Regions from separate parts of the Undibacterium sp. MH2W genome, predicted to be linked through region 1. Evidence: riboswitches for the same ligand, from Rfam matches in the RefSeq annotation. Region 1 holds a riboswitch; each other region holds the start of a gene.
The links. Region 1 has a riboswitch for cobalamin ahead of ACO0K2_RS03720 (TonB-dependent receptor domain-containing protein). Riboswitches for the same ligand answer to the same signal wherever they lie in the genome.

Region 1 (7,425 bases):
GTGAAGCGGCGTTAGAGGCGGGGCGAGATCTCGTTGCTAGCTTGAAAGGCAACGTGCTTGGCTTTGGTGAGATGGGGATCGGGAATACGACTTCGGCGGCGGCATTAATGCACAAGCTTGCCCAAGTGCCGGTTGCGGATTGTGTCGGCGCAGGAACAGGCCTGACAACTGACGGTATTCTCCATAAGCAGCGTGTGATTGAGGCAGCCGTTGCTTTGCATGCGGAAGTGAACGCGCCGATGGACGTGTTGGCGTGTTTTGGTGGTTTCGAAATTGCGATGATGGTTGGTGCCATGTTAGCGGCAGCGGAGCGTCGTATGGTGTTGCTGATCGATGGCTTTATTGTCACGAGCGCCTTGTTGGTTGCTGCAAGAATGGCACCAGCGATTCTTGACTATTGTGTGTTCTCACACCAGTCGGATGAAAGCGGTCACGCGCGGATGCTCAAAGCGCTGGATGTTCAGCCCGTGTTGCAACTCGATTTGCGCCTGGGTGAAGGGACAGGGGCGGCGCTGGTCTATCCTATGCTTCAAGCAGCCGTGAACTTCTTGAATCAAATGGCGACATTCGGCTCGGCGCAGGTCAGTGAAAAAAGCGCGGAGTGAGTTGACCGGATGATTCTGCATTTACGCCACTACTGCTTGCATCAACTGCGTTTGTTTTTTATCGCATTGCAGTTTTTTACCCGTATCCCGATTCCGTATTGGGTCGGGTTTGACGTGGCATGGCTACAGCAATCGTCGCGGTATTTTCCTGCGGTTGGTTGGGTCGTTGGTGGCGTCGTCAGTGGCGTGTATGTGATCGCTTCACATTGGTGGCCGGCAGCAGTGGCTGTCGTGTTATCGATGGTGGCGGGTATCTGGCTTACGGGTGCTTTTCATGAAGATGGTTTTGCCGATGTCTGCGATGGATTCGGCGGAGGGATGACGCCAGAACGCGTTCTCGAGATCATGAAAGACTCTCGCATCGGTGCCTATGGCACGATCGGTATCTGTTTGCTTTTGCTGCTTAAGTTCGTGCTGTTGGTGAGCTTGCCGCTTGTGTTGGTGATGCCTGCGCTGTTGATTGCACATCCACTGTCGCGTTTATTATCGTGTAGTTTGATTTGGCTACTCGATTATGCAAAGCTCGAAGGAAAAGCAAAACCGCTTGCGCAGCATATGAGTTCCAATGAGTTTGGCATTGCTTGCCTGAGTGTGCTGTTGCCCTTGGTAGGCATACTGTGGTGGCATCCGATCATGATGGATCGCTTAATACCGGCATTGGTGTTGATGCCAATGGCCGCGTTTTGGTTTGCTCGTTTGTTCGTCCGTCGCATTGGTGGTTATACCGGCGATTGTCTCGGTGCCGTTCAGCAACTGACCGAAGTCGTTTTCTATCTGGGACTGCTCGCCCACGCTCCCGCCTAACAATGCATCTTTATTTGATTCGCCACACAGCACCGACGATTCCGCCTGGTATTTGCTACGGGCAGACTGATGTGCCAACGCGCGATGAAGACATGCAGCAATGCGCTGCACGCTTGCTTCAACATCTGCCTGCGTTGTTGCCGGTCTATTCCAGTCCTTTGTCTCGCTGTCTTGGGCTGGCGCAGTATTTACATCCTTCCCCGATTGTTGATCAACGGCTCGCTGAGTTGGATTTTGGTACCTGGGAAATGCAAGCGTGGGATGCGATTCCACGCGAGCAGATTGACGCGTGGGCTGCTGATGTCGTGCATTACCCTCCTGGTGGAAATGAAACGTTATTCAAGATGGTGGAGCGAGTCATGGCATTGATTGCTGACCTGCAGGCGCAATCGACGGATCAGGCGATACTTGTTTGTCATGCAGGCGTGATCAAAATTCTGTCGGCTTGGCGATCTGGCGACACCTTGATCAGCCTTGCAGAACGTGTGGCGCAAATGGAACAGCGGTTTGAATTTGGCTCTTGCACGGAGACAAAGATAGTCGAGTGATGCTACTATTTTTCGGTGGGACGTTGTTTAAAAAACAGGTATTGCGAGGTGGTTCATCTCATTGAGTTGATCTGATGCTTGATTTCACTGAGCGCTTGTGTTTTTTCGACGTGGCATTTTTCGTAAAAAAACCGTAATGCGAACCTTCATGGTCTAAAGCATATGATAGAACTAAGAAAAGCCCCCCGAATCAACGTCACTTGGCGCGCAGGCGTTCGACTCAAAGACGGCCGTATTCTTCTCTGCAAGGCAGTCAATATCTCTAAAACAGGGCTCTTGCTCGAGTGTACCCAGACCTTGGTGCCTGGCGTTGCCTATCCTTTGGTGATTGAGATCCCATCGCTGGTCAATCGTGCCGAACTCATCAGAGTGAGTTGTCAGTGCGAAGTAAAACATGCCGTGCTAAGTGGTGATTTTTATCGCGTTGGTGTGGCGTTAACAGGTCTTCCAAGCAGCGATGGTGAATTAATCAGCGCATGGGTTTCTATGACAAGTCAACAAATGACGCATGCATAAGAAGCTTGCATTGGGTGTGTCCCTTGCCCGTATTTCGTCTTTTTCGCTCAATTCCGCCTCACAACGTGCCATGGAATGATGGGCGTATAGGGTTCCTCACAGGTATCTGAGGCATTCGTCGCAGAGACTTGGCTTGCCCAGAGCGCCATCCATCTATAGAATGAAGGGGTTTTGGTGCTCGCAAACATGTTCATGTTTGCGGTTAAACGGGAAACATGATGTATTTTCAGTAACAAGACGTAAGCGGGTTTACCCCAGCTTGTGAATTGCTATTGGGAAATAACAGGAATGTGCTGCCCCCGCAACGGTGTACAAATCGCCCAGCTTTACGCTGAGCCAGCTATCTTGCAATACCACTGTGCTTGTCTGCATGGGAAGGTCAGATAGTGATATTTGTCAGCCCGGATACCGGCCAGAATACGTGAAGTAATACGAACGGGGCGTTTCGTTGAGCGCTGACATCTGTCGGTGATGTCGTGATAGAGACGACACCCAACCCAACCACCCATTTCGTCATTATTTTGTTCGATGCTGCCTGCGGGGACGTTGGCGGCATGACCTTTTTTTCTCATTAGCATGAATCTTGTTTTAAAACCTATCGCTATGGCATTGGCCGTGGCCGCCGCTTTCCCAGCAATTTCTTCAGCACAATCTAAGTCCGACAGTGCTACGCAAAACGTCATCGTGACGGCTGGACGTCAGGTTCAGGCCGCAAAAGATGTTCTGGCGGACAACGTCGTGATTACTTCGGAACAAATTGCGCAAGCAGGTTCCGAATCCTTAGTAGACCTCTTACAGCAGCAACGTGGTATTGAGATTTCCACAAATGGCGGTGCTGGCGCGACTGCTTCCGTTTTTATGCGTGGCGGTAGCAATGCACAAAACGTTGTTCTGATTGATGGCGTCCGTTTCGGTTCGTCAACGCTCGGCGGTGCGAGCTGGGAAACAATCCCACTGTCACAAATTGATCATATTGAAATCGTATATGGCCCATTGTCGAGTTTGTATGGTGCCGATGCTGTTGGCGGTGTCATTCAGATCTTTACCAAAAAAGGTAATGGCCCAGCAGCACTGACGGCATCTGTCGGTGCGGGTAGCTATGGATTGCGCAAAATGCAAGCGGGTGTCTCTGGCTCTTCGGGGGTGTCAGGCAATGATTTCAGTTATGCACTCAATGTAGGACATGAAAATAACAGCGGTTTTTCTGCGACGAACCCGAATGCGGGTCCTTACACCTATAACGCAGACAAAGACGGTTATAAGCTTGATAGCGCGAGTGGCCGTTTTAACTGGCAATTTGCGCCGGGCTACGAAGCGGGTGCGACATTCACTCAAAGCCGCTTGAACGCTCAGTATGATTCAGGTCCTTCGTATGATGACCATAGTGTCGAAGAGTTACAAACAATCGCGGTCTACGCCAAAGCCCAAGTCAATGACATCTGGACGGCGAAGTTACAGGTCGCTCAATCTGGCGACCTCGGTTTTTCTGACAGTGCCTATGGACAGAGTCAGATCGATACCCACCAAAATCTGATTAGTCTTCAAAACGATATTCGCTTCGGTAAAGACGTTTTGCAATTGATTGCCGAAAACCGTCAAGAAAAAGTGACTGGTTCCAATGCCGATATCAACAAAAAAAGACGAACAAATTCGCTCGCTGCCTCGTATGTATGGAAGGAAGATGTCCATTTGGTGAGCCTCAGTATCCGCAACGATGACAGCTCGGTGTATGGTTCGAACACCACCGGCAGCGTTGCCTATGGTTATCGTCTGACACCAGATTGGCGTGTGAACGCGAGTTTTGGTACAAGCTTCCGTGCGCCGACATTTAATGATCTGTATTACCCAGGATATGGCATCGCAACCAACCAGCCAGAAAAAGCGAAAAATGCTGAGGCGGGTGTGTACTATGAACACGATACGACCCAGTTCAGCGCGGTTGTGTATCACAACAAAGCGACGAATTTATTGGTCTATGAGTCAACATGCCCAGTACTGCAGTCAACGCATCCATACGGATGTGCTTACAATGTTGATCGCGCAACGATGTCTGGGATTACCTTGGGTGGCAATACGCGATTGAATGACCTCGTATTACGTGGTTCGATTGATTTCCAAAATCCTGAGGACGATACCACCGGTAAACGTCTGGCGCGCCGCGCAAAACGTCATGCTAGTTTTGGCGCAGAATACAGCATCGCACAAGCCAAGTTGGGTGTTGAAACCTTGTTTTCTGGTGACCGCTTTGATGATATCGCCAACAAGAAATCCTTGGGCGGTTATGGTCTGATGAATTTGTATGGCACTTACGCGCTCACAAAAGACCTGTCGTTATTGGCGCGTTGGAATAACGTATTCAATAAAGAGTATGCCTTTGCCTACGGTTACAACACACCGCGTTCTAATGTGTATGTTGGTTTGAACTACGGTTTTAAATAAGTCAGTTGTTATTGGAATCTGCGTCGTGACACGCTTTAGTCGGTAAGCCCTAACAGGTTTAAGAAGAAAAGCGAAGCGGCGTAGATTCTTCAATAAGATCTAGTGTCGATGTGGCGCAGTCGTTGTGGCGATGGATGACAGATAACGCATGTTTGGTTATGTGAAAGCGCTATTGTTATCAATCGATGTGTGGTTGAAGTAATGGGTAAGAACTGTCGCAGGCGTTCATGCGCGTTCTCCCTTTTTTTGGGTTTGGGCATAACACCAATGTCTTTTTTTTCTCATCGTCAGCACCCCGATCGCCGAGCGATACCGGTACTACAAAGTGCTGCCGTTATTTTGCCTGCGTTAGGACTGTTTGCGCTCGCGAGCTTGATCACGGCTTGTCTGTGTGGCTCTGTCAGCCTGACGCTTAGTGAACTGTGGCATGCAGTATTTGAATTAGTGCATGGCGAACCGTCATCGTTGGCGGCGAGTTTATTGGAACTCCGTCTCGGCCGTGCTTTCACTGGATTTATTACCGGTGCCACATTGGCATTGTCTGGTGTGATGATGCAGGCCTTGTTACGTAATCCTCTTGCTGATCCGTATGTGCTTGGCATTTCCGGTGGCGCCTCTGTGGGCGCATTGGTGATGATTTTATTTTACGGCGCTTTTTGGATGGTTGATATGGCTGCCTTTGCGGGTGCCATTCTCGTCGCCCTGTTGCTATTCGCGCTGGCTTACCGCGATTTACGGGGCAGCGGGAGTAGTGATGGTAGTGCGCCAATTTTATTACTCACAGGGGTGATCGTCGCCTCTGGTTGCGGTGCTTTAGTCACATTGATGTTATCCGTGGCACCTGATAGCCGCCTACGCAGTATGGTGTTTTGGATGATTGGTGATTTATCTAACACCCAGAGTCGTTATATGCCATGGATCATCGGTGTTGCTGTCTTTTTGTTTGCAATGCGTCATGCACGCGGCATGAACATCGCCGCCATGCATGCAGACAATGCCACTACACTGGGGGTGAACATTGGACGCTTACGCCAGAGCTTATTTTTTTGCTCTGCGCTCTTGACTGCCAGTGCAGTCAGTACCGCAGGAAGTATTGGGTTTGTTGGCCTCATCATGCCGCATGCCTGTCGCTTTGCCTTGGGGCCCGATCATCGGTTACTCATTCCAGCCGCGACTTTGGCGGGTGGTGGATTTTTGGTTTTCGCTGATACCATCGCTCGTACCGTCGTTGCGCCACAGCAGTTACCCGTTGGCGTCATCACAGCGATCATTGGTGTGCCCATGTTTTTGTTTCAGTTGCATCAATTGCGGAGACGCTGATGGATATTCGCGATCTTTATCTGCAGGTCGGTCAGCGACATCTAATCCAGCAGCTCAATCTGACGATGAGTGCAGGCGAGTGCTGGTGCATTATTGGTCGTAATGGTGCTGGTAAAAGCACTTTACTCAAAACGTTAGCGGGTTTGCGCGCGCCGGACTTGGGGCAAATTTTTTTAAAAGACAAACCGCTATCGGATTGGCCGCTATTAGCCTTGGCACGCGAACGTGCATTTTTACCGCAACACAGAACCGATGCATTTGCATACCGCGCGATCGATACAGTGATTAGTGCACGCCACCCTTACCAAGGGACGCAATATTGGGAGTCGGCTTCAGACTTACATATCGCCATGCAATCGTTGCAGGAATTGGATGTTGCAGATCTGGCTGAGCGGGATGTGCGCAGTTTGTCTGGGGGCGAACGCCAGCGTGTGGCGATTGCTGCATTGTTGGCGCAGGATGCGCAGTGCATGTTACTGGACGAACCTGCCAATGCACTTGACCTCGCACATCAGGTGAGTGTCATGCAACTATTTTCCAGATTATGTCGTGAGCAGAAAAAAACAGTGGTCATGGTCAGTCATGATCTCAATCTGGCCTATCGGATTGCGACCCATGCGTTGTTGATGATGGGAGACGGTCAATGGATGGCGGGTCCCATTGAGGATATTTTTAATGCAGAGTCATTGAGTCATTGTCTTGGACATCCCATCGAACGTTTTACGCATCATGGCCAAACGCTTTTTTTACCCCGCGATTAGACCGATATCGTGGTGTTGATGAGATGGCTTCAAACATCACATGACGAAGAATCCATCGCCCCGTAACACAGTATCTATTCATCAGGATGATTATGAGCAATACGCAACCCTCGAACCAAGCCCACTCCGCAGATCAGGCACCAGACGGCGAAGATCAACTCAACGCCCGTCACCAGAGACGGATGCAACGCAAAAAAGCCTTGATGGATGAAAAAATTGAACAAGCTCAACGAGAAACCGGTGTATTGCTCGTGCATACGGGCAACGGCAAAGGTAAAAGTTCGAGTGCCTTTGGTATGGTAATGCGGGCATTAGGCCACGGAATGAAAGTCGGTGTTGTACAGTTTATTAAAGGGGCGATGTCAACGGGCGAAGAAATCTTTTTGCGCCGTTTCCCCGAAGAGGTGCAATTTTATGCGATGGGTGAGGGAT
Region 2 (7,425 bases), 370 kb from region 1:
TCGGGGTACTGCACTCATTGCCGGTAGAAAGCGCGTACGCGCACTGGATCCCCCGCTTTCGCGGAGGATGACGAAGTGGGGGGATTTTCCGCTTCCTCGGAGGATGACGAAGTTGGGGGAATTTCCGCTTCCTCGAAGGATGACGAAAACAAGGGTTGGGTGAATCGTCCGTCTTCTCAGCGATGACGAAAATAGGCCACTCTCTTCACCCTCCCCAAAAAAATCCTTCTTTTTTTAAAAAAACATTTCCGGTTTTTACCTCTTCCAACGAATAGAACTCTAGATGCCGCAACACAGTGGCTTCCCAAGCGTCAGTGATGGTTTAGCCGTCATGACCTTGGAGTGATGTGACTTATTTCTTATTTATTCAACAGAAAGTAAAGGTACCCGAAATGAAAAAACGTGGCCGCATTATGCGTGATACCAACAATGGACCTGGCGTGATTGGATGCGAGGGGCAGCAGTTTGAATTTCAATTGGAAGGTGTCTGGAAATCAGAGGCAGCGCCGGTGATGAATACGGTGGTTGAATTTGATGTCGATGACATGAATAAAGTGACGGCGATTACCGTGATCAGTGAGAGCCAATTGGCGAAAGAGCAGGCGGATAAAGCGCTGCAGGTGGCGAAAGAGAGCGGTGCTGCGGCCTTGAATGAAGTGGTTCGTCGTGTTGGTTTGCCTGTTTTGGTGGCGACTGTTGTCTTGATGATTTCGTGGTTTTATCTGAGTACGATTACTGTGCAAGCATCGCAATATCTCCATGCCAAAATCACTTTTTGGAAACTCCTTACGATTCTTAATCTGGGAAGTAGCGGTATGTTGCAGGCGCTGGAAAGTGGCGGTGGTAGTGAGTCTGGCGTGATTGGGTTGCTGGCGATTGTCTCGTTGGCGGGTCCCTTTATTCATCAAGTGTGGAAAGATCCCAAAGCCCATTTGGGGAATTGTTTGCCGCTGGCGATGATGCTGTACGTGGCGCTGTCTTTTTACTTTGGTGTGCAGGATGGCATTCAATCATCCCAACAGATTTCATCCGCGTTGGGCGGTGGTGCACAGGCAAATCAGATCGTCAACAACATGATGGGCGAAATGATGAAAGCCGTTATGCAGGCGATTCATGTTGGTATGGGTGCTTATCTGTCGCTGTTATCGAGCCTTTATCTTGCCGGAGTTGGCGTGACGCGGTTTCTCGCTGCTAAAGCCTAATTCTTCATCATCAAGTGTCTTCTCCCATTTTCGTTTAATTTTCAAAAGGAAATATCATGAACATGTCTCATTCTTCTTCTGTGTTGTGCGTGATCGCATTGTTATCGGCATTGACCGCATGCTCTAAAAATGACAGTACATCGGCGGTGAGCGCGGCGCATCCTGTGGCAGCGGGTGATGCCACGCCAAGCTTGGCGGAGGCAACCTCTACCAAGGGTGTCGAGCAAGCCAAATTGAATGCGCTGCCGAAAGGCGATCCGGCAACACCTGTGTCGCAGTATCGTACGCTGACTAGCGATAAAGACGTCATGATGACGTATTACGCCATGAGTAGCCTGCCTGTGGATTACGACAAAGTGTTGCTCAATTATTCGCAGGATTATCGTTCGACGAGCGATGAATTTAAAAAGCAGGATATGCAAAAGGCGCTCAAGCCGAAAATTGATCAAGAGATCGCTAATGCGAAAAGCAGTCAATACATCAAGATGACCTGGGATCAATTCCGTCTTGATCAATACGACTTTCAGACAAAGGCTTTTCCGCAGCATGCGCTGACTAAAGACGTGAATTTCGGTTGGGGTTATGACTACCGCATTGAATTTAGTAATGGTGATGACTTTACGTTGCTCAAGGTGAATGACGAAGCCAAAGCACGGATCATTGAAGAAAAACGGAGCAAAGGTCAACCACTTGATTTGATCATTTATGCGTTTGCACAGGAGAGTGCATTGGATCAACACCACGTGAAAGCGCAGATCTTAAAAGTCGTGTTGGTCGATAAAAACGGCACCGAGCTGTTTTAAGGTCAACAATCCGGATCACCTTTATTTACTTTATTCACTCTTTTACTTTTTCCATGGAATCTATCATGACTACCTGTTTTAAAAAAATGTTTGTATTGTCGATGCTGGCTGCCTCGATGTTGTTGACCGGTTGCTCTTTTGCGCCTATTGTTGCGCAGAAAATGGGACTCGGTACCGCCAATGAAGCGGATATCATCGCTGCGACGTCGAAGGTATTTAGCGTACCGACCTCTGCCGTTAAAATTGCGGATATTCAGCAAGACAATACGTTGAACGGATCGCAAATTTATTTTGCAGCGACTGTGCAGGGTAAAAGCTACCGGTGCGGTATGTTGAGTTCGTTTGCCGGTTCATCACTGCCGAAATGTGTCAAACCCGGAGAACCGCTCTCTTTGCAATAAAAAATAGCAAAATACGACAGCAAAAAACGATAACAAAAAACCAGCGTTGATATCGAATCGACGCTGTTTTTTTATCAAATTGCAACGCGCTTCTTCTATCCGCTTCCCTCACCATGATGCCGCCTGTGCTTCCCTATTCACACTGCGAGGCAGCTTCGCCGCTGAATTTGGTATGATTACTTGTATGAAGTGAGTCAGCATTGGGTAATACCGGTTATTTTGTGTGAAGCAGGCCCAGCAATGGGTTACTTTTGGAAGCGTTGCAATACGCTTAACGAGCAATGAATTTTCATTTTTCAGATTTAAACAATGCACTGCGCGTGCCCCTTGCCGCTGAAGTGCACTCGCGACCTTTCATGCCGCTCAATGCACCGGAATGTTTGACGCATTTGGCGGTGTATTCGAAGTCGCCTTCCAATGAATTAACAGAGCATCAGAATGCCCAGCATGCCTTGCTGGTGCATCTGTGTAGCTATTTTGGTGTGGTCGCACCTGGTCTGGGGGCGAAGTACTTCTACCATGATTTCGGACGATTCCGTCTGAAGTGGGAGTTGCATACCGAGTTTGCGACGTATACCTTTGCCTCGACGCCGACAAGCAAGGTCGGCGATGCCCAACAGACGCTTAGCATCGTTGATGCCTTTGAGCAGATGCCGATCACAATGATTCCCCATGAATGGCTTGCACGCTTGCAAGGACAAGTCATGGTTGGCGCACATGTTGTTTTTCATGCGGGTTCTGCCGAAACGCCAGAAATGCAGTCGGCATTGCAATCCCTGTTTGGTAAATCGATGTTTGTCGGCAGTAAGGTGCTTTCAGGAGGGGAAGTCTGGACTGACTTTTTGATTCACCCTGACGGGTTTAGCCGCTTTGTGCTGTGTGATGTAGCATTTACTGAGCATCAGGCAAGCCGGATGATTCAACGCGTGTTAGAGATTGAAACGTATCGCATGATGGCATTGCTTGGTTTGCCAGCAGCGCAAAAGTCGGCACCTGAGCTCAATATCATTGAAGCGGAGTTGTCGCAATTATGCGAGGAAATGGTGCGCGGCCAACAAGCAACGAGTGCAGACATGGCGCTTAATGTTGATGGTGAACAGGTTCTTCTCCAGAAAATTATCGCGCTAGCGGCCCGTCTGGAGGCGATTGCCCTCGAAAACAATTACCGTTTTTCGGCATCGTTGGCGTATTTTAATTTGGTGCAGATGCGTATCGACGAGCTGCGAGAGATCAATTTCCATGGGATGCCGACCATTGGCGAGTTTATGGACCGACGTTTGGTTCCTGCGATGAACACCTGCCAATCGATTGGTCGTCGTCAAGTCGCGTTGGCGGAACGGATTGCACAAACCAATGATTTGCTGCGAACGCGGGTGGGGATTGTGCAGGAACAGCAAAACCGCCAGATTTTGCAATCGCTCAGTAAGCGTGCCAAGCAGCAGGTATTGCTTCAGCAATCGGTCGAAGGTTTGTCGGTGGTCGCGATTTCGTATTACATGACGGGGTTGTTGGGCTATGTCGGTAAAGCGGTAAAAGCCGCTGGTTTTTACGTTAATCCGGACGTGCTGACGGGGGTGGCCTTGCCTGTGATTGTGTTCGGTGTCTGGCTGGGCTTACGTCGTATGCATAAAAAAATCTCTGTGCATTTGGTGGGATGATTCCTTGTTGAGGGAGGAGATCGCTGTTTCACGGAGAGCTATTACCAAGATGAATGACTGATATATAAAAATAGCTGTTGTTGATTTTGTTGCGATGCAATATAGTGGAACTGTCTCCTCCAAATCCGCAAAAGATTTGGATTTAAGCCCGCCTCGTGCGGGCTTTTTTTTTACCTTCATTTTGTTTTCATTTTCCTTTCATTTTCCTTTCATTGTTGTCTTATTTTTTCTGATTGACACGCTGCGTTGAGAAACAACACATGAAGTTGTTTTAATTTGAGGAAAAAGTCGGGTAGAATCGATATCGTCTTAAGGTGTTCTTTTGCTATCTGCAACAGAATTAAACGGGAAGCCGGTGCGTTGATGAGTGTCTTTTCATCGCAAACCCGGCACTGCCCCCGCAAAGGTAAATGAGTTAACTTCGGTTAGTGCTACGCAATATGTCACTGTGTTTTCGAACATGGGAAGGCGCGTTAGCTGGAATAGTTTCCGCTCATCAGTCCTGATACCGGCCTTATGTACTAGCGGCAATTTCGCGGTGGGCGATGCTTGCGTAATCCGTGCACGCGCACGCGTTCCGTATCCATTTCCTCTCCAGAATTGCTATTTTTTGCCACGCGGGTGTGCGGGTGAAAAATGACATTTGTACTCTCAATGCTTGTCAGGTCACGCTTGTAACGTCGTGCTTTTGCGCAAGGCTGTTTTTGGCTGCGCATCAGTGTGTGCTTCGTTGCGCTTAGGTGCATGCTTCAGCTGTGTCGTGCAACAACGAGAGGGGTTATTTTTTTCTGTGAAGTATGTACACGCGCTGGCGATGACTGACTCTTGTGATGAGGAATCGCTATGCATATCGAACCAGGCATTATTGCCCCGGCTAAACTAACTTTTGCTGCTGTCACTGCATCCGCAGTGTATCTTGGCTACTTACCATCGTTATTTCGTCGTCCGACTTTACTCTTACGTACTGCGTTGGCGGCGATTTTCTTCTCTCTGTTTATGCAGGCGTTCCACATGCAAGTGGGGCCCTCCGAATTGCATTTCATTGGGGCGATTCCGATTTATCTCAGTTTTGGATTTGTCCCCACCTTGTTTGGCTTTGCGCTCGGCTTACTTTTACAGGGTGTCTTATTCGAACCGCAAGATTTAGTGCACTTGGCCGTCAATAGCTTAAGCCTTGCTGTGCCACTCATGGCTATGCATTACAGCGTTGGTCGTCATTTGAAGAGGGTTAGTCTGACGACCTTACTCAAACTCGATGCCATGTATTACAGCGGTGTCACGTTGATGGTGGGGTTTTGGTTAGCCTTGGCGCAGCCTGAGACATCATTCCTTGCATGGTCACAATTCGCATCGAGCTATTTGGTACTCGTTTTACTAGAACCCATTTGTAGTTTGGCGATTTTATGGGGTATTCGTCGCTTTTCTGGTAGCAAGTGGCTTGCCTTGTGCATCTCCGATCAATCGCGGTCGGCATTATCTCTCCCTTCTCGCGCTGACGTATGAGCGACGTGATCACTCCCCACAAGCCAGGTCAGGTCTGGTTTGTGGGTGCGGGTCCTGGTGATCCGGATTTATTGACCGTGAAAGGACGGGATCTGATTGCCCGTGCTGGCGCGATTTTGTTTGCCGGATCCCTCGTCAATGAGGCGGCTACGCGATGGGCGCCAGCGGGTTGTGTCATCGCAGATTCCAAAGACATGACCCTTGAGGAGATGGCAACGTGGCTCATTGCTCAAGCACACCAACATGACACGGTGATCCGTCTGCAAACCGGCGATCCCAGCCTCTATGGTGCCTTGATCGAAGTTGTTCAGCCATTGGATGCCGCTGGTATCGCCGTGCAAGTGGTACCTGGCGTGTCCTCTGCCATGGCCTCGGCTGCTGCTGCCGTTGAAAGTCTGACCTTACCTGAAGTCACACAAACGGTGATCTTTACCCGCGTCGAAGGGCGTACGCCCATGCCTGAAGGTGAGTCGCTGGAAGAACTTGCTCGCCATCACACGACGCTCTGCATTTTTTTGAGCATCACTTTACTAGGACGGGTCACGACGTCATTGATTGCTGCTGGCTGGTCGCCCGATGCGCCGATGTTAGTGGTGCATAAAGCGAGCTGGTCCGATCAGGAAAAAATCATTCGCGGCACGATTTCAACGATACAACAACAGTGCCGTGACGAGAAAGTGGCGAGTCAGGCGATGATCATTGCGAGTCCCACATTGGGAGCAAGACAATGGACGACCTTGATTAAATCAAAGCTCTACGACGCCAGTTTTACCCACCGCTTCCGTCGCGCCAGTGTCGCGATGCCTTCTTCACCGCCCACCCATTCAACAGAGATTTTATGAAAAAAGAGACGATTCTCCTTGTCGGACATGGTTCCCGCGAGGCCGCAGGTAATGACGAAATTATGGCATTCGCTGCCCAGTGGCGCTTACGTCAACCGCAATGGCATATCGAGGTGTGCTTTATTGAGTTTTCAGAAATCACGATGCGCGTGGGGCTGGCACGTGCTGCACAACATGCCGATCGTGTGTTGGTCTTGCCACTCATTCTCAATGCGGCAGGGCACGTGAAGATGGACATTCCGCAAGCAATTGACGGTGCTCGTCTTGCCTTTCCTCACACTCAGTTTTTATATGCGCCGCATTTAACGGCATGCGATCCGATTTTAACTATCCTCAAGCGAAGGTTACGTAAAGCAATGCAGTCTTTGGATATGCCAGACCCGACAACAACAGGTGTGATTGTTTTAGGGCGCGGCTCATCGGATCGTCAGGCGAATGGCGATATGGCCAAGATGGCACGCTGGTTGATGGAAGAAAGTGACCATGAACTGGTTGATCTGGCATTCACTGGCATTACGTATCCGCGCATCGAGAAAGTGGTGCAGCGTCAGCACATGTTAGGGATGACACAAATTGTGGTGCTGCCGTATTACCTTTATAACGGGACTTTAGTCGAGCGGATTGCGCGTCAGGTGGCGCATTTAAAAGCGCAATATCCTCAGATACGTTTTGCAGCGAGTACGTATTTTGGATTTGAAAAAGAAATCTTTGAACTCTTGGAGCAGCGCGTCCATGACTTACAGCAGGGTCATCACCAGGTGACGATGCCGTGTGATGGTTGTAAGTTCAGAGATTTTGCAGTGGAGCATGGATTGGGTGGACATCACCATGACGATGCCCACCATCATCATGATCACCCGCACGATCATCATCACGATCACCAACACGAACATCAACACGACCATCATGCACATTCCCATGCTGAACCAGTGCTCAATGTAGCGAGCTGAGCCATGCATCAAAATGTAATCACCGAGCAATTAACCGATGCTGGCCGGGCGATAGAGCATGATTCG
Region 3 (7,425 bases), on a different contig from region 1:
GAGGCTGTGGCTGTTTCCTTTGTACCAGTTGTACGCACTCCACACTTTGCCCGAAACATATTCAACGCTAAAACTCTCGTTGTCTGGCAAAGCGATGTAACGACGGGTTCTTGCACGGGCTTCATTGATGGCGGCACTAAAGACCGCATCGAGCTTGTCACGTGGGATTTCAAATTGCTTGTTGTAGTGCGAGAGGCGTTGGTTCAAATCGCCTTCGCCCGGTAATAAGCCATCGAGCTCAGCGAGTGTTTTATCCAGATCTGCAGGTGTTAGTGTCGGCGAAACGGCGTCATATAAAACTTTGGACTCTTCATCAAAAGGAAGTACTGTTCCATTCAGAAACGCGATATGTGCTCGCACTGCGGCGATCTGCAATCCTAAGAATACGTGACGCTCCGTTTGGTCTTGCGGTGCTGGTGGCAAACTCTTGCTGTGTGCAATGAGTGCATCAGCTTGCGCCAACAATGCGTTAAGCGATACCGCTTGCGTCTTCGCATCATCACGCCAGGCGGCAGGGCCGATGTAAGCATCGACATAGCTCTCATCATGTTCACCGACGGCAAGCACGAGTTTCACGTACGTTTCTGCAATATGGTCGAGATTCATTTGTGTTTCACTTTCAAAAAAAGTGGCGCTATCATTTATTTTTGTACCATGAATGAGCGTACAGACAATTGCTTTATTTTTCTAACCAGCGTCTAATCTGACACCGTCGCATGCTTTTTGTGACATCTTCCATTTTAGACAAACTCATCCCATGATAGATGCATTAATTTCTGGCCGCTTATACGGCCGTGCCGAAGAACGGAGTGGCCAGAGCGGCTCGCTGTATGTTACTTGCAAAGTCCGCGCAATGACCGATGACGGTGATACGCTGATGTGCAATGTGATTGCGTTTAACGATCAGATCCGCAGCCTGTTACTCAGCCTCGACGACGGTGAGAGCATTTCCTTGTCTGGCGCATTGACGCCGAAAGTGTGGATCGATAAACAAGGCAAACCCCGCCCCGCCATCGATCTCATTGCGCATGCTGCGATCAGTGCACATTTGGCGGTGCGTGCAACGACAAGCGAATAATCAGGGCTGGCCATTGCGCCCGTGTTGCATGAAGCCAGAACGTAGACTCAAGCGTTCATAGTACGCATTAACGGCGGGAAGTGCTGGTCGATCCATCGGCATTGATATCCAGCGATGTGTCGACAAACCGAGCACAATGTCGGCAAGCGTGAAGGCTTCACCGACGGCGTAGGCACCCGTCTTTTGCAATTGCGCTTCGAGGATCGACATGTGTCGGTTCCACTGCTCGATACTCATGGCGACAGCCTTTTGATCTGTATGGGCAGGGCTCTTTCTAACCAGCGCCATAAATGCATATCGCCATGAATTATTCAACTCGGTTGCCTGCCAGTCCATCCACTGCTCCACCTGCGCTCTGGCGCGTGGATCGGTCGGCAGCAAATCCGACCGTGCATGTGTGCCAGCAAGGTAGCGGCATATTACATTCGACTCCCACAAGACAAAATCCCCATCAAGAATGACGGGCACCATGGCGTTAGGATTGAGGCGCATAAACTCCGGCGTCGTGACTGACTGCGCCGTACCAGCACCATATTGTTCTTGCTGAAACGGGAGACCGATTTCAGCACACGTCCACAATACTTTGCGGACATTAATTGACGGTGATTTACCTAAAATGGTGAGCATGTTGATGTTCCCCGGATAAAAGTTAGCCTATGCGACACGACATCATAAGTCATTTTAGGATGACTTTTCCGCTTTGCTGCATTGACCTCCTGCCCGGTGAGCAATCTCTTGCGCGCGTTGTTGATCGCGTTTTAAATAACGCATCAGCGGCAGACTGCCGTCGGTTTGCCCCCATTGATCAACATACACCAATTCTTCGATCGGTAATCGCGGCAACCATCCTTTGGATTCCAACTCTGGCTTGGGATAAAAATGGCTGACATAGCCAACGCAGAGATAAGCAATGGGAACAATATGCGCCGGAATGCCCAGGGCGGCTTGGAGCTCATGCTCATGAAATATACTGACCCACCCCACGCCCAGCCCCTCCGCTCGGGCGGCGAGCCACAGATTCTGCACGGCGCAGACGCTGCTGTATAAGTCCATGGTTTTCATATGCGTACGCCCCAAGACAACGCTCCCCGTTCGCTCACGATCACAGGTAATGCAAATGCCTATGGGAGCTTCGCGAATACCCTCTAGTTTTAGCTGCTGATAGGTATTGCGTTTGTCGCATTCAAACATCGTCAACGCTTCGGCATTAGCAGAGCGATACGCTTGCTGGACGCGTAGTTTCACATCGTCAGATTTGACGAGCAGAAAATTCCACGGCTGCATGAAGCCGACAGACGGCGCAAAATGGGCGGCGGTTAAGATACGACTCAGCACCTCATCGTCCACCGCCTTGGATAAAAACTGGCTTCGGACATCGCGTCGAGAAAAAATAGCGTGGTAAATCGCCTCACGGGCTTGCTCTGAAAAGGCGTGATCATCCGGCATACCGGAAACAGGTAGTGTTTGCATGAATTCCCCTAATGCAAAAAATGAGGGGTAGCCTGACCAAGCTCCCTGGATACGATTCAGGCCGGTCTTCTGACTTAGATTCATCTGATACTGACACCTTCCCGCAACATGGCTTGTTACAGTGGTCTACCGTCAGTATCATCCTCCATACAGCGTTGGGCACGTGGCGGACTCACACCGCCTTCCCGATTCTCCAGACAATCATTGTCCGGCACCTGAAGGGCGCGATGATCTATCGGAACCAGTTGGGCTGTCAAGCAGCATCGTTACAAGCTAGGACTGAGATGCCATTCATTTAATGCGACATACCCGTCGACGCAAGCGATGACGACGGTCATGCCATTGACGTGCACAACACTTCCAGACTGATGAGTATGTGGCTCAGGCCAAGCAAAGCCTGCTTTGACCTGGATACGTTTTTGATTCACGTCCGCGATACACTCCACCTGTCCGAATGCTCGTAATTGCTTTTGAATACGGGCGACAGGCTGATCAAAATGCAAGGTACGTTCTTCTTCAGTGAACAAAGGCCAGTATTGCCCCTCACCTTGCGCTGTCGCTGCTTGCCAACTGTTGATGAATTGGTGGGCTATCCGTAAACCTAACCGTCCAGCAGCCATCTGCAATTTGATATTCAGACTCTCGTGTGTTTCGTCCTCATCGATATCAAATAGTTCTCTGTCCAGAATGGCACCCGTATCAAATTCACGCTCGATTTTATGACAGGTGATGCCCCATCGAGTGTGATCGTTTAAGATCGCATTCACCATGGGATAGGGACCGCGTCCCATTGGAAGTGGTGCAGGATGAAAATTAATCGCAAAGGGTAAGCTATCTCGCCATTCAGGAATACGCCAGTTGTAACTACCAACCACCAAGACTTCACATCCTGCTTCTTTCAGATCCTGCATATCCGACGGCATCATTTTCGATAACTGAATTGGAATCTTTTTTAGCTGAGCGAGCGCTACCAATGCCTTATTTGCACTAAGCAAATTAATTTCGGGCGCAGAAAACAGTTTCACTGGCTGCCAACCAGCTTGGATCAGGGTCTCAAACAGCTTTAGATTTCTGTCGCATCCAGTGAATGCAAAATGCATAGTGTTCTCTTATCATTTCTTTTTGGTTGCTCTCGTGTGTTCTCTTGGGTGCGCTGCACTAGGCTTCATTTCTTTCAAGAAAGTAGCTACGAACTCCACCATCTGTCGATGCACGTATCGCTTTCTTTCATGCATCATTGTCTGTCTATGATGCAACATTACATTCCGTCTTATGTATCGTTTTGGATCGCTCTGTATGGGTATTTTGCGTCTTTGTATGAAAGTGAAATCAGCGTGGTATCTGACGGGTTGAAATGACACTACGTAGGAGAAAAATACCAGTCAGAAAACACGACAAATCCATCTTTGCATGCAATAACAATCTGTCCCGCATAGTTATGCACAATCGTACCAATGGGCTCGTTGTGTGACTCATGCCAAGCGTAGCCCTGACGAATACGCACCGGGCGGTGAGACAACATTGCGAAACATTCCAACCGACAAAATGCGCGTAACTGTAAGCGGATCCGATGCACTGTCTCGGCAAAATCAATGGTTCGATCTTCCACCGAAAAGAGCGGCCAGTAATCGCCCTCTGGTTGAATTTTTGCCCCATCCCACAATGCAACAAAATCATTTATCACCTTGGTCGCAAGACGCGCCGCTGCCATCTGCACTTTGATTTGCAAACTCTCGTGCGATTCAAATTGGTCTAATGTAAATGTTTCATCTGCGAGGATTGCGCCGGTATCGTAGCCCGCATCGATGCGATGACAACTCACCGCCCAATAGCGATGCTGATGCAAAATTGCATTTACCAGTGGGTAAGGACCTCGCCCAGTGGGCAGGGGCGACGGATGAAAATTAATCGCATAACGCAAATATTCTTGCCATGGAGGAATTTTAAAGTCGTAGCTACCTACGATCAGTACGTCACAGCCATCTTCCTTTAAGTCAATGAAGTCTTGACGCTGAATCGGCGTGTATTGCAAGGGGATCGAGGTATGGCGTGCAAGGGTCAATAACCCGTTGCTATGTGTGCTTTTCTCATCATGAGATACCGTAAAAATTTTTACGGGTTGCCATCCGGCATGTTGTACTGCTTCGAACAAAGCAAGATTACGGTCACAACCAGCAAAGGCAAAACGCATACATTATCGGAGTAATAAAGATCAGCAAAAACAATGAAAACATCTATACTGATTAAAGCAACGCATCGCCAGCAGCCGGAACTGGATTACTCGGTCTAACGAATCTGGTGCGTAAAAGGCGTTGCCGTTTCATTGTTTCCATCATGAACGATGCTCCGAGCAATGTCAGGTAGCAGTACGGCCAAGAAACTTTTTTTAACTTTTGAAACAACAAAAAGACACACCATTGCTTTTTAGGACGACATATCACTATGGCTCGACTAAGCAACCTCCTCTCGGAATGGCATGCATCACATCGCACGATGGCATTGCGTTGTCTTTTGGTTTTCTGGTGTTTATTTGCGTCACCTGTATTTGCACAAGAACTACAGATATTCACGGAAGACTGGCCTCCGGTGTCGTTTGGAAATACACAAAAAGTCGATGGAATGGCAGTGGAAGTCGTGCGTGCAATTCAGTCCCGTCTTCCCGTTAGCGCTGGAGGCAACACCAAGATTCAGGTGGTACCGTGGGCTCGTGGATTCAAAGCGCTTTTAGAAGAGCCGAATACGCTGCTTTTTACTGTTGGGCGCTCCGAAGAGCGAGAAAAACTGATGGTGATGTTAGGTCCGATCGCGATCTCGAGCACGGCACTCTTCACCCGGAAAGGGAATGCTGCCAATTTGCAAAGTATGGGGGACGACATTCTAAAAATGAAAGTCGGCGCCTATCGGTCGAGCATTTTTGTCGACGTTGCGAGAAAAAAAGGATTCGTCGATATCGAGCAAGCCGCCACTCCGCAAGTGGTGGCAAATATGCTTCTCGCAAAACGTTTTGATTTGTGGGTCGAGGGAAGTTTCGTTGTCCCCTCTGTGCTCAAAGAAATCGGCCACACCGCAGATGATGTCGAGAAAGTGCAAATCATCGATAGCCTCGAGCTTTACTTGGCTTTCTCAATGCAAACATCTGATCGCATTATTAAGGCGTGGGAAGATGCCTTCCGCGCTATCAAAAAAGATGGCACCTTCGCTAAGATCTACACGAAATGGCTACCAAACGAAACCGTCCCCATGAACTTTATCCGGCTCAATCCGCCAGGCAGATAAACGATCTCTACAAGACACGGTAAGCAAGACGATCAAGGCGTACGGTACTGAGCCGCGCCAAGAGACGACGGACCTCGTCTGGATAATCTCGGATCTTTTCTAAGTGCTGGTAATGTTGAATGATCGTTGTATGTTGCATGATCGCAGCCAACTCTGCGGACCATTGTGCCGATAATTCATGGTGCGGATCGTGGAGCAGCAGCGCGTTCTCCAGATCAAGACGAAACGCTCTTGGGTTGAGATTATTCCCAGTCATTAACGCATACTCATCATCAATCCACAGACCTTTGAGATGATACGTGTTATCACCTTCTTTCCAGAGATGTAAATTCAATTGCTGTTTTTTGATTTCAGCTTGGTGCGATTTAGCAAATCGACGTAGGTTTGCTTCATACAGATACGGTAAAGCGGCAATGACTTTAAACGGCTGGTCTGGGGGAATATAAAAATCGTTGGCTGCCTTGTCACCCACCACAATGTCGACTTTGACGCCTCGTTTCAACGCGCGATTGACTTCTCTGGTCACTGCGAGGGGAAAGTTAAAGTAAGGCGTACAAATCGTAATTTGCTTTCTACTTGTTGCTAATAGCTGGCAGATAACGCGGTTGAGCGGATTATTTTTACCAACCCCGACGATCGGCGTAACACACAATCCTGATGCATCTTGCCGCTGCTCCGATGCAATGCTGTAGCGCGCCTGTTTGAGCTTAGCCCGAAAATGTCGGATATCGTTACGGATCGCTCTCGTGGCGGGCGTTTCTGGTCGATCTAAGCGATGCACAGCGGCCGAACATAAGAGATCGCGACGAATAAAGTCAACCATGGTATTAGCAAGGCTGGCATTGTGGATTAACAGGTAGCGATCATGGCGGTATTTATCTTGCTTGTGCAGATAAACATTGTTGATACTGGCACCGCTGTAAATCACCTCATCATCGATCACGAATCCCTTGAGATGTAATACCCCAAACAACTCACTGGTCTGCACCGGAATTCCATACACGGGAATACTTTCTCGGTGTAACGCACTTTGTGTCTGATACCACGCTGCATTACCAATCATTTTTCCGGGCTGTTTCGTTTCCCCAATCAGCCCGCGCTGTGCACGGTGCCAATCAACGAGCAATGCGATGTCTAAGGCGGGACGTGCAGCTTTGGCGGTGTAAAGCGCCTGCATGACCTCCGCTCCCGCCTCATCGTTCTGTAAATACAAAGCACATAGGTAAATGCGATGCTTGGCGCTCGCAATCAGCTTTAATAATTCGGCACGGTATTGAGCGGCACTGAACAGCGTCCTCACGTTTTCCGCTTTCAGAGGGATCGATGAAAGCGCAGCTAATGAGGATCGTGAGGAAAGGAAACGCATGGCGGCTCGTGTCGTTAAAAACACGCAAATAGTAGCATTGAGCAGAGGATCACAACAATCTCTGATGCTTTTTTTAAGACAGCTTGATGAGCGCCACGCAAAACCTAGCGATTATCGACGACGCCAGACCTGCCAGCGCTCTTTTCCCTCGAAGACGGGGATAGAATCCTCGACGGCGCTATCCTCAATCAGTTCAAAATGAGGCAACATGAGTGCCTCGAATGCCGTGCGATGA

Region 2: another riboswitch for cobalamin. It lies ahead of ACO0K2_RS02165 (energy-coupling factor ABC transporter permease); the one in region 1 lies ahead of ACO0K2_RS03720 (TonB-dependent receptor domain-containing protein).
Region 3: another riboswitch for cobalamin. It lies ahead of bluB (5,6-dimethylbenzimidazole synthase); the one in region 1 lies ahead of ACO0K2_RS03720 (TonB-dependent receptor domain-containing protein).

The regions. Positions count from the first base shown of each region.
Region 1 covers NZ_JBMPPA010000001.1:874,323-881,747, forward strand. Annotated here, with positions in the region: gene cobT (nicotinate-nucleotide--dimethylbenzimidazole phosphoribosyltransferase) at 1-605, shown strand, start outside; gene ACO0K2_RS03705 (adenosylcobinamide-GDP ribazoletransferase) at 615-1,409, shown strand; gene ACO0K2_RS03710 (histidine phosphatase family protein) at 1,424-1,957, shown strand; gene ACO0K2_RS03715 (PilZ domain-containing protein) at 2,120-2,473, shown strand; cobalamin riboswitch at 2,629-2,904, shown strand; gene ACO0K2_RS03720 (TonB-dependent receptor domain-containing protein) at 3,050-4,912, shown strand; gene ACO0K2_RS03725 (FecCD family ABC transporter permease) at 5,180-6,232, shown strand; gene ACO0K2_RS03730 (ABC transporter ATP-binding protein) at 6,232-6,993, shown strand; gene cobO (cob(I)yrinic acid a,c-diamide adenosyltransferase) at 7,086-7,425, shown strand, end outside.
Region 2 covers NZ_JBMPPA010000001.1:502,458-509,882, forward strand. Annotated here, with positions in the region: gene ACO0K2_RS02145 (hypothetical protein) at 393-1,202, shown strand; gene ACO0K2_RS02150 (hypothetical protein) at 1,259-2,005, shown strand; gene ACO0K2_RS02155 (hypothetical protein) at 2,071-2,406, shown strand; gene ACO0K2_RS02160 (DUF3422 family protein) at 2,688-4,064, shown strand; cobalamin riboswitch at 4,361-4,595, shown strand; gene ACO0K2_RS02165 (energy-coupling factor ABC transporter permease) at 4,908-5,567, shown strand; gene cobM (precorrin-4 C(11)-methyltransferase) at 5,564-6,409, shown strand; gene ACO0K2_RS02175 (sirohydrochlorin chelatase) at 6,406-7,359, shown strand; gene ACO0K2_RS02180 (precorrin-8X methylmutase) at 7,363-7,425, shown strand, end outside.
Region 3 covers NZ_JBMPPA010000002.1:734,781-742,205, reverse strand. Annotated here, with positions in the region: gene ACO0K2_RS07610 (hypothetical protein) at 1-606, opposite strand, end outside; gene ACO0K2_RS07605 (single-stranded DNA-binding protein) at 758-1,078, shown strand; gene ACO0K2_RS07600 (glutathione S-transferase family protein) at 1,079-1,705, opposite strand; gene bluB (5,6-dimethylbenzimidazole synthase) at 1,760-2,548, opposite strand; cobalamin riboswitch at 2,591-2,782, opposite strand; gene ACO0K2_RS07590 (formyltransferase family protein) at 2,815-3,648, opposite strand; gene ACO0K2_RS07585 (formyltransferase family protein) at 3,909-4,739, opposite strand; gene ACO0K2_RS07580 (substrate-binding periplasmic protein) at 4,991-5,824, shown strand; gene pssA (CDP-diacylglycerol--serine O-phosphatidyltransferase) at 5,832-7,190, opposite strand; gene ACO0K2_RS07570 (methyltransferase domain-containing protein) at 7,302-7,425, opposite strand, start outside.